DNA from 3 places in the Ruegeria sp. HKCCD6604 genome. Region 3 is predicted to be linked to each of the others. Evidence: riboswitches for the same ligand, from Rfam matches in the RefSeq annotation. Region 3 holds a riboswitch; each other region holds the start of a gene.
The links. Region 3 has a riboswitch for cobalamin ahead of GS614_RS11715 (DUF4198 domain-containing protein). Riboswitches for the same ligand answer to the same signal wherever they lie in the genome.
Positions count from the first base shown of each region.

Region 1 (4,622 bases), on a different contig from region 3:
ACCGGCACGCCTGCCGCGTCCAGAGGCGACGTTCCCGACGCGCCTTTTCCCGAAAACGAAGTGGCGTTGACAATGGCCGATGGGTTCAGCGCAACAACATGTTCCCGCAACCAGTCGGCGGCCACAGGCGCCTTGAGAGACGGGGCAAACAGGCCCACCGCCTGGAATCCACGGGCGCGCAGGCTGCGGATCAGGACGGCGATCGGGGCGGTGTCTGCCGAGGTCAGGTAAGCGCGGTAAAAGGTGACGAGGATTCGTTTGGCCTTGCTTTCGAACGCGGTTTCCACCGGGATTACGCCGCGATCCGGACACCACACGCCACATTCGGGCAAGGTCTTGGCGCCCATCACCGGACCGGCATAAAGCCCCGCCGCCAAAGCCATCTGCGCCAGCGCCGCCTGTGCCGCGACCTCGCCGCCGGTATCGCACAGATGCGCCAGACGCCGCAGGGTCGAGACCGGCAGGGTGGAATAGTCATCCAGCCGCGTGTCCTCGCGCCCGTCAGCGGGCAGCACCGCCAGCGCGATGCCCTTGGCCTGCGCCAGCGCCAGAACCTGCTGCAACCCATAAGCCCAGTAGGGGACGCCGCCGATCAGCCGGATCAGAATGCCCTTGGCGCCCTCGAGCGTCTGTTCGACATAGGTATCGACCGACAACGGGTGTTTCAGCGCCGTCAAATTCGCCAGCCGCAGGGTCGGCATTCGCCCTTCCGGTCCGCCACCACGATGCCAGCCCGCCGCGAAAGCACCCAGATCGCTGTCCGAAAAGGACAGCACCACCAGTTCCGCCGGGCTCTGGCCCAGATCGGTTGGGGTCTCGGTTTCCTCGAGCCCGTGGCTTTCGCGGAAGACGACGTGCATGTGTCTTACTCGGCAGCCTCACGCACACCCACGAGGATTTCGCGGATTTCCGCCTCTTTGATATCGTCATGCTCGGCGATGACGACCAGACGCGAACGACGGTCTTCACCGGGTTCCCACGGGCGGTCATACTGGTGCCGTACCCGCGCGCCGACCGCCTGAACCAGCAGGCGCATGGGTTTGCCCTGAACGGCGGCATACCCTTTGACGCGCAGGACGTTCAGTTCATTGGCGAGGCGTTCGATATTGGCGACCAGTTGGGCCGGATCGGTCTGCTCGGGCAGCTCGACGATGATGCTTTCGAAATCGTCATGCTCGTGATCGTGATGGCCGTCGTGATGCGAGGGGCGGGCGTCCATGTCATCCTCGGCGGCGGCTTCCAGACCCAGCACAACGCGCACGTCCACGGCACCTTCGGCCACTTCGACGACGGGCAGGGGGCGCGGCGCCTCGGCGGCGATGATCTCGCGCGCTTTGGCCACGCCTTCGGGGCCGGCGAGGTCGGGCTTGGTCAGCAGGATGATGTCGGCGCACGAGATCTGATCCTCGAACACCTCGGACAGGGGCGTTTCGTGGTCGATCGAGTCATCGGCCATGCGCTGGGCGTCCACCGCTTCGACATTGGGCGCGAAACGGCCTGCGGCCACAGCCTCGGCATCGGCCAGAGCGATCACGCCGTCGACGGTGATCTTCGAGCGGATGTCAGGCCAGTCGAATGCCTTGAGCAGCGGTTTCGGCAGGGCCAGACCGCTGGTTTCGATCAGGATGTGATCCGGGCGCGGCTCCAACGCCATCAGGGCCTCGATGGTAGGAATGAAATCATCTGCCACGGTGCAGCAGATGCAGCCATTGGCCAGTTCCATGATGTTTTCCGCCGGGCAATCAGGAATGGCACAGGATTTCAGGATGTCGCCATCGACGCCCACATCGCCGAACTCGTTGACCACGACAGCAAGGCGCTTGCCCTGTGGGTTCTGCATCAGGTGACGCACCAAAGTGGTCTTGCCCGAGCCCAGAAAGCCGGTGATCACTGTGACGGGGAGTTTTTCGAGGTTCGACATGTCAGGCTCCAATCGGGGGAATGCGCGAGGCACAGTTCTTGCGAAAATGTTCGGGGCGTTCGCGCCATTTCACCAAACCATCTTCCGTGGCCAGATACTTGGTCGCGCCGTCGACGATGACGTCGACATGATCTGTTTCGTTCAGGTTTTCATACACGAATGTCCAGCGGCCCGGCCCGCGCAACACGATCGAACAGCCTTGATCGCAGTTTGACAGGCATTCAACGGCTTTCAGGGTGACACCGTCGGGCAGGTCTGCCTGTTCCAGGGCCTTGTGCAACAAAGCGCCCGGGCGTTGCGCATCATCTTCGACAGGCAGGCCGCGACGGCAGGTAGTACAGACCAGCAACTCGACTGGTGCGGTCTCGGTCATGTCTCTCATCCCCCCAAATCCTCTTCGCGGGGGACGGGGTTTCATGCGGGCCACGAGTGGTCATGGACCCGACACCGGAACACCCCGCCCGGTTTCAACTTCGGTTGTTGGCAGGTCTCCCGGCTTGCGGATGCCAGAGGCGGGCCTCTGTCGGATGTCCCGCCTTCCCGGCTTTCGGGCCAGTGGCATTGGGCATCCTCTCCGTTCACGGTCGCGGGGGCGGCTGCGTTTGGCGGCAAGACCGTTGACGCATTCCCTTTTCATCGGCTCTCACCGACACCAACGAAAGGGACATGCGGCACCGCTGGCCTGCTTGTCAAGCGAGTCGCGCGCAACAATGATGCAGAGGCATGGAAAGCGACCTGTGGGCGTCGATGGGCGGCATGGTGTGCCGGGACCCAGCCTGAGGTGGGCCCGGCGACGAACGGTATTTCAGCAAGGGGCGTAGACTATGGTGAACGGGTGCCTCGGCTGAACCTGTCCAGATGATGGGAAAAGACCACCGAACACCCTGGATCCTCTTGCGCTAATAGATGACGTTTATCATGAGCAGCGAGACGACCAGAAACAGCGCCGTCATTATTCCGCCGGAGCGGACGAAATCCATCACCTTGTATCCGGCCGGACCCATGATCAACGCGTTTACCTGATGGGTTGGGATGATGAAGCTGTTCGAGGTCGATATGGCGACCGTCAGGGCAAAGACGGCCGGGTTTCCACCCGCCGCCACCGCAATCGATACCGCCAGAGGCACCAGCAGAACCGTGGCCCCCACATTGGACATGACCAAAGAAAAGGCCGTCGCCAGAATGGCGATGCCGGTTTGCAGCGACCAGAGCGGCCAGCCGTCCAGAATTATCATGATCTGCTGCGCGATCCACGCGGCCGTGCCTGTGTTCTGCACGGCTTGTCCCAAAGGTATGAGGCAGGCGAGCAGGAATACGGTGTTCCATCCGACCGCGCGGTACGCCTCGTCCACGCTGAGCACACGGGTCAGCATCATGCCCACCGCGCCGGTAAGAAGACAGAGTGAAAGCCGGACGTCCGTGAACAGGATCAACGATAGCGAAATGGCGAAGAATGCCAGGGCCCAGCCGACTTTTTGCGGCCGCAGCTCGTCCTGAGGAAAGTCCGTCGTCACAACGACGAAATCCGGATCTCGTTTGATCCGCATCAGGTTGTCCCATCTGGTATGTGCCACAAGCATGTCGCCCGCCTGAAACTTTTCGAGCCCGATCTGAGTGGATTCGTGATCCTCGGTCTCGACATGGCTCAGCGTCTCTTCGCCGCGGTGAATGGCCAGCAGCGACATCCCGTAGGTCTTGCGAAACAAAAGCTCGCGGGGGCATTTGCCGATCAGCTTGCTGTCGGGCGTGATGACCACCTCGGCCACGCCTGCATTGGTTGGGGCGAACTCTTCGACGAAAATGTCCAAATCCGGAAGAACGGTCAGCCCGTATTTCTCGGCGAACTTCTCGACCTCCCAACGGCGGCCGACGATGGCCAGCCGACACGGCGCTGCAATTTCCGCTGTCAAAACCTGAACCATCGAGGTTTTGCCGCGATAGAAGGTGGAAATGATGTACAGGTGGTTTTCGTGGTTGATGTCGGCCAGAATCTCGCCGACCAAAGGGCTGTCCTCGGGCACCACGACTTCGAACACATCGGCTTTGAGGCCATAGACCCTTTGCAGGTATTCCTGTGTCCCTTGTCCGGTACCCGTATTGTCAGGCCCTTCAGCCTCGGGCAAAACCCAACGTCCCAACAGCAGAAAGTAACCAATTCCCGTCAGGATCAGAACCGCACCGATCGGCGTGACCGAGAACAGGCCGAAGGGCTCCATTTTCTGAGAGGCCGGCAGACTGTCATTTGCCGTCAGGATCAGATCGTTCAGCAGGATAAGAGGAGACGACCCCACCATCGTCATGGTGCCGCCCAAAATGGCGCAGAATCCCATCGGCATGAGCAGGCGCGACAGCGGTATGCCCGACCGTGTGGAAATTCGGCTGACAACCGGCAGAAACAGAGCAGCGGCGCCGACATTCTGCATGAACGAGGATATGACGCCAACGGTGCCGGAAATGATTGGTACAACCCTGCCTTCGGATTTGCCGCCGTATTTGAGGATGACGGCAGCCACCTTGTTCATGATCCCCGTCTTGTCCAGACCGGCCCCGACGATCATGACCGCAATGATCGAGATGACGGCATTGGATGCGAAGCCGTCGAACAGAAGGGTGACATCCGCCAGATTTCCCAGCCCGGGCGCGTAGCTGAGCAAGCCTATGAGAACCAGAACCAATATGGCGGAAAGGTCGATCCTTATGA
Region 1 is NZ_WVQW01000005.1:65,292-69,913, forward strand. Features, by position in the region: gene cobN (cobaltochelatase subunit CobN) at 1-860, opposite strand, end outside; gene cobW (cobalamin biosynthesis protein CobW) at 866-1,921, opposite strand; gene GS614_RS13340 (DUF1636 domain-containing protein) at 1,923-2,294, opposite strand; cobalamin riboswitch at 2,386-2,593, opposite strand; gene GS614_RS13345 (SLC13 family permease) at 2,821-4,622, opposite strand, start outside.
Region 1: another riboswitch for cobalamin. It lies ahead of GS614_RS13340 (DUF1636 domain-containing protein); the one in region 3 lies ahead of GS614_RS11715 (DUF4198 domain-containing protein).

Region 2 (4,622 bases), on a different contig from region 3:
CAGGCGCGCTCTGCAAAGGACATTCTGAACGATGCCCGTAACGGCACCGATCTGGTCGCCGAAAAAGCCGCGCAGATTTTTACCACCCATCTGGGTGCTTTGATGGGTGATCTGGCGGTCACCTTGATGCCGGAGGGGGGCGTTTTCCTCGTCGGCGGCGTTGCCGAGAAAAACCGCTGGCTATTCAGTGACAACTTCAAGGATGCGTTCAACGGCGGCGGCCGCTTCAGCGATTTGCGCCGCTCCCTGAACCTATACGTATCTGAACAGGCAGAGTTCGGGATCATCGGCGCAAACAACTTCTGCAAGAATGCGCTGAGACAGCAACCAGACTAACCGAAGTTTCTTACCAAAAAGGACCAAGACATGATCCTGTGCTGTGGTGAAGCGCTGATAGATATGATTTCAGAACCGACCGCATCGGGCGCAATTGGTTTTGTGCCACATACTGGTGGTGCAGTTCTGAACACAGCCGTCGCGATGGGACGTCTGGGTGTTCCGGTAGGGATGCTGACAGGTTTGTCATCGGACATGTTCGGCCAACAACTGATCGATGCGCTGAAAGCGAGCCATGTGGACACGACACATGTGATCACCTCGGACCGTCCGACCACGCTTGCCTTTGTGCAGCTCTCGGATGGACACGCGTCGTACAGCTTTGTTGATGAAAACACTGCGGGCCGGATGTTGCTGCCCGAAGACATGCCCGATCAGCTTCCTGCTGTCTCTGCCCTGTATCTCGGCGGAATCAGCCTTGCGTGTGAACCTTGCGCAGATGCCTACGCCGCCCTTCTGGACCGCCACGGTTCCGACCGGGCAGTGATGCTGGACCCGAATATCCGCCCGGATTTCATCAAGGATCAAACCCGATTTCGGACGCGTTTGAACCGCATGATCTCGCGTGCGGATATCGTCAAGGTTTCAGACGAGGACCTGGACTGGATCATTCCGGGCGCTGAAGCCGAATCCGCAAAAGCGTCTGTGCTGTTGCAGGCGGGTCCTTCCGTTGTCATCGTCACGCGTGGCAGCGACGGGGCACACGGTTACCTGGCGGATGGTTCCGAAGTTTCGGTTCCTGTGAAACCCGTTGAAGTGGTCGATACGATCGGTGCAGGTGACACGTTCAACGCCGGCGTTCTGACCGAGCTCAGCCGCGCAGGGCATCTGACCAAGTCAGGTCTGCGCGGATTGACGGTTGAAAGCCTGCAAGCAGCCATGGAACTGGGCGCTGACGTGGCGGCCGTGACCGTTTCCCGAGCCGGGGCGGAACCCCCTTGGGCGCACGAACTTTGATCTGCGGGATGGCATGATGAAACGATCCGAAATCAACCACATCAAGCCCTAGGCCCAGACGTTCATTCAATCTTTCGGCGCCGCATAGCCGCTCTTTGCGGATTGATCGCCCGAGAAAATGCGCATCTCTTTGGTCGAAACTGTCCGCAGCCGCAGGCTGGGATGGAACATTACCAATTACGCACAAGGCCGTTTCGACGAACATTGCCTATTCCCGTTCACTCTACGCAATGGTTAGACGAAGGATCTGAAATCCGGGCGTGGGATGCTCTGTGCAGAAAACTGTTGATCTTGAAAGACAATCAGCTTTCTCCGATGCACCGGCATATTATCAAGGCAGAAGACATCATCAACCGGGGCGGCGGCGATCTCGTTCTGGAAATTCATGCGTCGGATCCAAACGGTGGCGTCGACCGCGACAACCCGGTGACGGTCCCCAGCGATGCCTGCCCTGTAACCTTGCAACCCCAAGAGTACGTACGGCTGAAGCCGAGGCAAAGCGCAACTCTGATGCCCGGCATCTGGCACGCTTTTTGGGCCGAGCGCCGCGATTGCCTTATTGGCGAGGTATCGACCATGAATGACGACCGTACGGACAATGTGTTTGAAAAGCCAATTCCACGGTTTTCAAAGGTCGAGAAAGATTTCGAGCCGGATTTCCTTCTTGTATCAGACTATTGACACCGTTCGGTCCGGGCTGGCGCAGCAGGACAGCTGGCGCGGCTGTTGCAATTCCATCTACCACCGCCTTCGTCTGCCGCTTGACAAGTCTGGCATTGCCGGACTAGCTGAGCGGGATGGTTCCGTAAGGGATGAAAATGGGAACACGGTGCGGCGCTGGAATGTGCCAAGTCCGTGACTGCCCCCGCAACTGTAAGCGGTGAGCGACGCCACTTCACCACTGACCCGCATGGGTTGGGAAGGTCGGCCAAGCAACGACCCGCAAGTCAGGAGACCTGCCATCGCACTATAAACCAACCCGAGGCGGGGCGTCTCGGAAGGAGGCTTGATGGCGTGTTTGCGTAATATCTGGGTATGTGCCCTCTGTCTGCGTCTGGCAAACGACGGAGATGGCTATGACCTGCTATTCTGATCACTACGTTCTGATCTGTTCAACATGTCAGGGGGCGATGTCTGCCGAGGCTGCGCAAGACGAGCTGAATGCCCGGTTGCCTGACGGTTTTGAAACCCGAATGGTGGCCTGCATGGCAGGTTGTGAACGGGCCATGACGGTCGGATTTCAGGCCCCGGGCAAAGCGCAGTACCTGTTTGGCGATATCACGACATCACACGACCTGTCCGCCTTGGTCGAATTCGCGACCCAGTTCGGCGACAGTGACGATGGCTGGACCAGCGCCTCGGACCGCCCCCCTGCCCTTTTCGCAAAGACCTTGTCGCGAATACCCGCATTGCCGTCCGGTGGCGCTTCATGAGTTTTCTGGTTGCCGAGAATTTGGAGTACTATGCTCTTAATGGCGATATCCTGTTGCAGGATGTGTCCTTTCGTCTGGAAGAAGGATCAATTCTGGCAATCGCCGGGCCGAACGGCGCCGGCAAGACCACTCTGCTGAAACTGCTGTGCGGGATCGAACGGGTTATCTTGGGTGATGTTTGGATAGAAGGCCAAAGCCTTCGGACCCTGTCCGCCCGCCAACGTGCCCGCTCTATTGCTGTGGTCGGGCAGCAGGAAATGCCTGACGGGCGGATGCGCCTGCAAGACTATGTTGCGCTGGGGCAAATCCCGATTCAGGGCGAACGTTCGGCGGCTCAGCACAAGGCTGATCTGGAACGGGTTCTGACGACGACCGAGCTGTCGCATTTTGCCAACAAAACGATGGGTCAACTGTCCGGCGGAGAACGTCAGCGCGCACATATCGCGCGCGCGTTGGCCCAGAACCCGTCCTTACTGTTTCTGGACGAGCCAACCAACCATCTGGACCCCGATGCCAAGGGGCACATGCTGTCTCTGGTCGCTGATCTGGGGGTAACGGTCGTCATGATCGTCCATGATCTGGTCATGATCCCGGAATTCGCCACCCATGTGGCGTTGATGAAAGCCACGCGTCTAACGGGGTTCGGGCCTGTTGGCAAAGTTCTGACCCCAGACCGGGTACGCGAGACATTCGGCGTGGATTACCTGTGCTTTCAGCACGAAGGCCGCATGATCCCCGCACTGGATATCCGAAAACGGAAACTGTCATAATAACAGGAACTTAAATATGATGCAGAAACTTTGGCCGGTGGTTGTTTTCGCTGGCTTGGCAGGTGGCGCGGCAGCGGAAGCCGTCACCGTGGACAATTGCGGTGAACCGCTGGTTTTTGACTCGGCGCCGGAACGTCTGGTCGTGCATGACATGAACATGGCGGATATGGCCTTTGCGCTCGGCCTTCAGGACAAGATCGTGGGTCTTACCGGAATTACGGGTTGGTATAAAACCAGCCCTGATTTTGATGCTCAGCGCGGCGACATCCCCGAGCTTGCCCCCAAATACCCGACGATTGAAAACCTTGTGGCCGTCGAACCCGATCTGTTTTTTGCCGGTTGGTACTATGGTATGAAACCCGGCGGTGACGTCACGCCCGACACGCTGGAACCCTTTGGTATCAAGACCATGATCCTGACCGAAAGCTGCGTGCATCTGGACAAAGATCGCCCCGAGGCCAGCATGAACCTGTTGTTTGATGACGTTCTGCGTCTGGGCAAGGTCATGCAGGTCGAAGACAAGGCCGAGGCGCTGGTCGCCGGCTGGAAAGACAAATTGTCCGCCATCGAAGCAAAAACAGCCGATCTGGCAAAGCCCCGCGTATTCCTGTTGGACGGACCGGCCGATGCTCCGTTCACCGCCGGCAAGTTCGCCATTCCCGATGCTATGATCACAGCCGCAGGTGGCAAGAACGTGACGCATGATCTGGATACCAGCTGGGGTCGCACGTCGTGGGAGGCCGTCGCCGCGGCTAACCCGGAATTTCTGGTGCTGCTCGACTATCAGTCCGGCAACGGCGCAGAGGACACTTTCCAGTTCCTGAAGGATCATCCGGTGATGTCACAAACGGACGCGGTAAAGAACGAGCGCTGGATTGGCCTGCGTTACGAGGAACTGACGCCCGGCCCGGCAAATATCGAAGCGATCGAGAAGATGGCGAAGGCGATGCACCCGGAGACCAACTGATATGGTCCAATTGGGCCGCTTGATAGTGCTGGGGGCGGTTGTTCTGACCGCCCTTTTGCTGTTGTCGATCGTCTACGGGACCACCCCAATCCCCGTGCGCGAAGTTTTTTCGGCCATCGGCCTCGGAACCGGTCTGGTGGAAGGAGACATGTCGCCCTT
Region 2 is NZ_WVQW01000004.1:76,109-80,730, reverse strand. Features, by position in the region: gene GS614_RS22165 (ROK family protein) at 1-336, shown strand, start outside; gene GS614_RS12130 (carbohydrate kinase) at 367-1,293, shown strand; partial or broken gene GS614_RS12125 (D-lyxose/D-mannose family sugar isomerase) at 1,358-1,974, shown strand; cobalamin riboswitch at 2,075-2,272, shown strand; gene GS614_RS12120 (DUF1636 domain-containing protein) at 2,370-2,726, shown strand; gene GS614_RS12115 (ABC transporter ATP-binding protein) at 2,723-3,496, shown strand; gene GS614_RS12110 (ABC transporter substrate-binding protein) at 3,513-4,463, shown strand; gene GS614_RS12105 (iron ABC transporter permease) at 4,465-4,622, shown strand, end outside.
Region 2: another riboswitch for cobalamin. It lies ahead of GS614_RS12120 (DUF1636 domain-containing protein); the one in region 3 lies ahead of GS614_RS11715 (DUF4198 domain-containing protein).

Region 3 (4,622 bases):
ACCAAAACCAACAGGGACAGGATCACGGCATTGGCGGTCAAGGCAATCTCGACCGCTTTCCAAAAACCCTGCCAGCTTGCGGAGAATCCCCAAAGCGTGAACATCGGATCCCCGGGCATGGAAAAGGGCAACAGGACCAGCATGAACAGGATGAACCCATCCATCATGGCCATTCGCTTCAACGTCTTTCGCCGCGGCAGACGTGAAACTATCAGAAGCGAAAGCGACACTGTCAGCGCCGCGCAAAGCGCGCCGAGGGATGACAGCGCCACGGTCACGACCGCAAAAACAACTGCCATGACGATCCGCATCCGAGGATCCAGCAGACTGATCAGACCTTCTGGTCCGTCACCGGCTTCGGACAGTGTTTTTTCCTTGTGCCCCAGAACGTGTGCCATCAGGAGGCCAGCTTGCGGCGGGCCGCCATGTAAAAGCCCAGACCAAACAGACCAACGATGTACCCGATCCCGCCAAGGATGGTTTGCAGGTCATTCTGTTCGCGATAGGCCGCAATCTCGCGCCTGAGCGGGCGCAATTCGTTACGTACGGCCTTGGCGATAACCTGCTGCTCTTCGGCGCCGAGAGACGCCGCCGAACCGCTGGCCTGCGTCACAGCAGCCGAAGATGAGCCACCGTTTTCTGCCACGGCAACGCCCATGATCCGCGCGACATCTTCGGCAGACATCGTGACTTCGGCCACATGCCCGGCGCCAAGGTTGGCAAAGAAGGTGTGCGCCACGGCCGAGGTCGGCGTGTAGACAAAAAAACCGTCCGCATCCGTGACCGATCGACCCAGCTCGGCCCCATCCGGGCCGGTGACAATGACCTCGGTGCCGTTTGCCATGTCGCCGTTAGAAAAGCCAATTTCGCCCTCGATGACGTCTCCCGACTCGAAAACGCCGGCTATGACCTTGTGCGCCAGGGCAGGCACAGGTGCGCAGCACACGGCCAATATGACAACCAGATGCTTCATGTGGCTGCTCCTCTGAAAAACAGCTCGGGCTTGACCTTGCGCGCCAACAACACGGCGAACCCGGTCAAAATCGCCTCGATGGCCATGACAGGAATATGGGCGAAGAAAACAAGCTTGGCGGCAGGCAGAAATTCATCCCCCGACAGCGCCAAGGAAAACGCGACCATGCCGGTTGTCGCCGCAATCGCAAATGCGCCGCCGACGCCCCCCCAAATTGCACCTTGCAAAGGCGTTCCACGCGCGATCAGACGACCGAACAACATTCCGGCCACCACCGCGGGAAAGGCGATATTGACGGTGTTGATCCCCAACACCGTCAATCCGCCAAAGCCGAAAAAGACCGCCTGTAGCAAAAGCCCGACGAACAAAGCCGGGAATGCGGCCCAACCAAGCAGCAGCCCGGCCATGCCGTTGAGGATCAGATGGACCGACGACGGACCAATGGGCACGTGGATCAAGGATGCCACGAAGAAACTGGCTGACAGCACGCCCGCAGTGGGGATGCGATCAAGATCCAGAGACCTGAGACCCATGGCGATCCCGCCCGCGGCGGCTATGGCGCCGCCAATTACAACCGGGTTGGAAAGGGCTCCGTCGACGATGTGCATTTGGGGTTACTCCAGATCCCAGGCACGAATCCAGATGACCGCATCCTGGCTGAGTTCTTTGCCCTCATGTTCGGTTGCCGGACCGGAACCAAGGGCGGCGAAACCCCAGTAACCGGCTTTCGGAACGCCGAACGAAAAGTACCCGTTGTCGTCAGATATTGCGACCACCGCACCACCCGGCATAGGAGACACTTTCGGTGCAGAAACGGCCGAACTTTCCATGTCGGGTTCGGCGGCCATGTACTCGATCTCGATCTCGGCCCCCGCAACCGGCTGACCATCAGCCAGCACACGGCCCGTGAAAGTCGAACCCGCGATGATGTTGGTCGGCTTGTTCAGCGGGATAATCTCGGTCGGCAGACCCACGGGATTCATCCAGTCGGTCGGCAATTCGTTGCGGTTCAGGAAAGCTTTGGTGAGCTGTTGGATATAAATGTCTTCGGATTCCTCATAATAAGGCTGAGGAACCGTCACCAGCACATAGTCGCCCGAACGTTTGACCGGGACACTGCCCTTGAACGCCGCACCCTCGTTTTCCCCGCCGGTGAACCGGATAGGTTCCAGCGTGTCCAGCAAATCGGTCTTTTCACCGTTGTGGATCACATAGAATTCCTGCGGCTTTTCCAGATCCATGACATGGCCATTCTCGAACGGATGCCAGAAAATCAGTTTGACCGGTACATCGCCCGGTTTCTCGATCATGGTCTCGGTGGTGTATTCCAAAAGGAAATGCGCATTTGCTATGGCAGGAAGAGCCACCGCGGCAGCGGCTGCGCTGAGCAGCGTTTTCATGAACAGTCGTCCTTGTCCCGTCGCGCCAATCCCGGCGCGAAATTCGTTTTGACCACGGGACATTCAACGCCAAATTACCCTTTCAGGCATCCTGGTCCGACGCACATCCCGTCGCCGATTAGGAGTGCCCGTTAGAGGGCACATGTCCGGCAGGTATCCTGACTTGCGGGTCAAAGCGTTGGACTGGCCTTCCCGGGCAACCCCCAGTGGCGTTTCAGCCCTGCTCGCCGCTTACAGTTGCGGGTGCAGTTGCGGAATTGGGCCTGAGCCCGCACCGCATTCCCTTTTGATTCCAGAGTAAGCCCCGGAACCGGACATGCCGAGCGGCTTGCCAGACAACTCAGCCTTCCGTCAACGAAAATGTGTTACGACCATCGAAAAATAATGAGCTCGGCAGTTTGCGAGAGTGAACCAGTTTGTGAAATATCCAAGGCAACAGAGTGAATTCACATCTAGGCTTCTGAAAGATACCTTTCCGACAACGGCAGGCTTGCCGCGCCCAGTGAGCGTGCTTCCGGGCCTACGGCCCCTGCCAGCACGGCAGGGCGCTCGAGACCGGTCAGGTTTAGCTCAGACAGTTTGTCTTCGACCATTTCAACCAAACGCGCCTTGATGTCCTGCGGCATCCAGCCGTCAATCTTCACGCATTCGAAATCTATCAGGCTACAGGATGAGACAATTGCATAGGCAATCCCGCTCGCCGTCTGTTTCAACCAGTATTCCAGTTGAACTTTTGGCACATCCCAACGCTGGGTCGTTTCCCAAATGGAATGCGACGTGACACCTGCTGTGGTGATTGCACGCTCGAGCACATACAGGCTGGCCACGTCGATAAGGGGTCTGACACCACCGGCATCATCTGGCACAGGCAAGGGGCCGATTGCGCCCGCGTTTCCACGCCCCGAAAAGATTGCGCCATTGAGGACCACACCGCCGCCAATGAAAAACCCGATATAGAAGTACAGGAAATCCCTGGGCCCATCGGCTGGACCGAATACCAATTCCGCCCCACAAGCCGCAGTGGCGTCATTTTGCAGGAATACCGGAATATCGAGGCGCCGCGCCAGGTCAGCCTTCAGGTCTGATACGCGCCACGGGTCCATTTCTTCCTGAGGAACCTGAAGGGTCTGGGCCCAGTCCCATAGGTAGAACGGCATGGCAATCCCAAGTCCCGCAATCCTGCCTTTGGCCTCAGGCGACATGGATGATATCATTTTGCCCAGACTCTCAGTGGAAAACTCCAAAGTGGCTTTCGGCGTTGGATAGTCATAGGTTCGCCGATCGCGTTGCCGCACATTTCCGACAAAGTCAGTCAAAACCAACTCGGCACTGCGACGCCCCACCTTGAGCCCAAAGAAAAAGGCACCATCCGGGTTAAGTCGCATGGGAACAGAAGGTTGCCCGACTTTCCCGCGGACCGGTTCGCCGCGCAAAAGCAAACCATCCTTCTCCAACAGCCGCATGATGACGGAAACGGTTTGTGCCGACAATCCGGTCATGCGCGCGATCTCGGACTTCGAAAGGGCCTGGTGACGCCGGACAAGCGACAATACAAGCCGTTCGTTCCGGGCCCGCATCCCGCTTTGGTTGGTTCCGCGCACCTCTGACCCGTGCAGGCCAATCGAATTTTTCCGAGATGAATTTTCCGGCACGACCACCCCTTTCCTGCTGAAGAATGAGAAAGCCCGCCCGCACTGTCAATAATAAATAAGAGTGATTTATTTATTGACTCAAAATTCGAATCTTGTGATTGTTTCTTATGGGGTCAGGATTTTTGCCTGATCGCCCTCGTGCCCTACTCGGCATAGAAAAAACTGGGAGGATAATCGATGAAACTTGCAAAACTTGCGGGTGCTGCTGCGCTCGGGGTTACTGCCATGGCTGGCAGTGCAATGGCGGAAGGCGAAACTGTTTGCCTGATCACCAAGACGGACACCAACCCGTTCTTTGTCAAAATGAAAGAAGGTGCGACTGCAAAAGCGGAAGAGCTGGGAATGACGCTCAAAGCCTTTGCGGGCAAAGTTGACGGTGACCATGAAACGCAGGTGCAAGCCATTGAGACCTGCATTCTGGACGGCGCCAAAGGCATTCTGCTGACGGCCTCGGACACATCATCCATCGTTCCGGCCGTGAAGCAGGCGCGGGATGCAGGTGTTCTGGTTATCGCTCTGGATACGCCGCTGGAACCCATTGACTCGGCTGACGCGACCTTTGCCACGGACAATTTCCTTGCCGGGCTGCTGATTGGA
Region 3 is NZ_WVQW01000003.1:374,118-378,739, reverse strand. Features, by position in the region: gene cbiQ (cobalt ECF transporter T component CbiQ) at 1-398, opposite strand, end outside; gene GS614_RS11725 (cobalt ABC transporter permease) at 398-973, opposite strand; gene cbiM (cobalt transporter CbiM) at 970-1,581, opposite strand; gene GS614_RS11715 (DUF4198 domain-containing protein) at 1,588-2,373, opposite strand; cobalamin riboswitch at 2,504-2,703, opposite strand; gene GS614_RS11710 (ROK family transcriptional regulator) at 2,826-3,950, opposite strand; gene GS614_RS11705 (sugar ABC transporter substrate-binding protein) at 4,203-4,622, shown strand, end outside.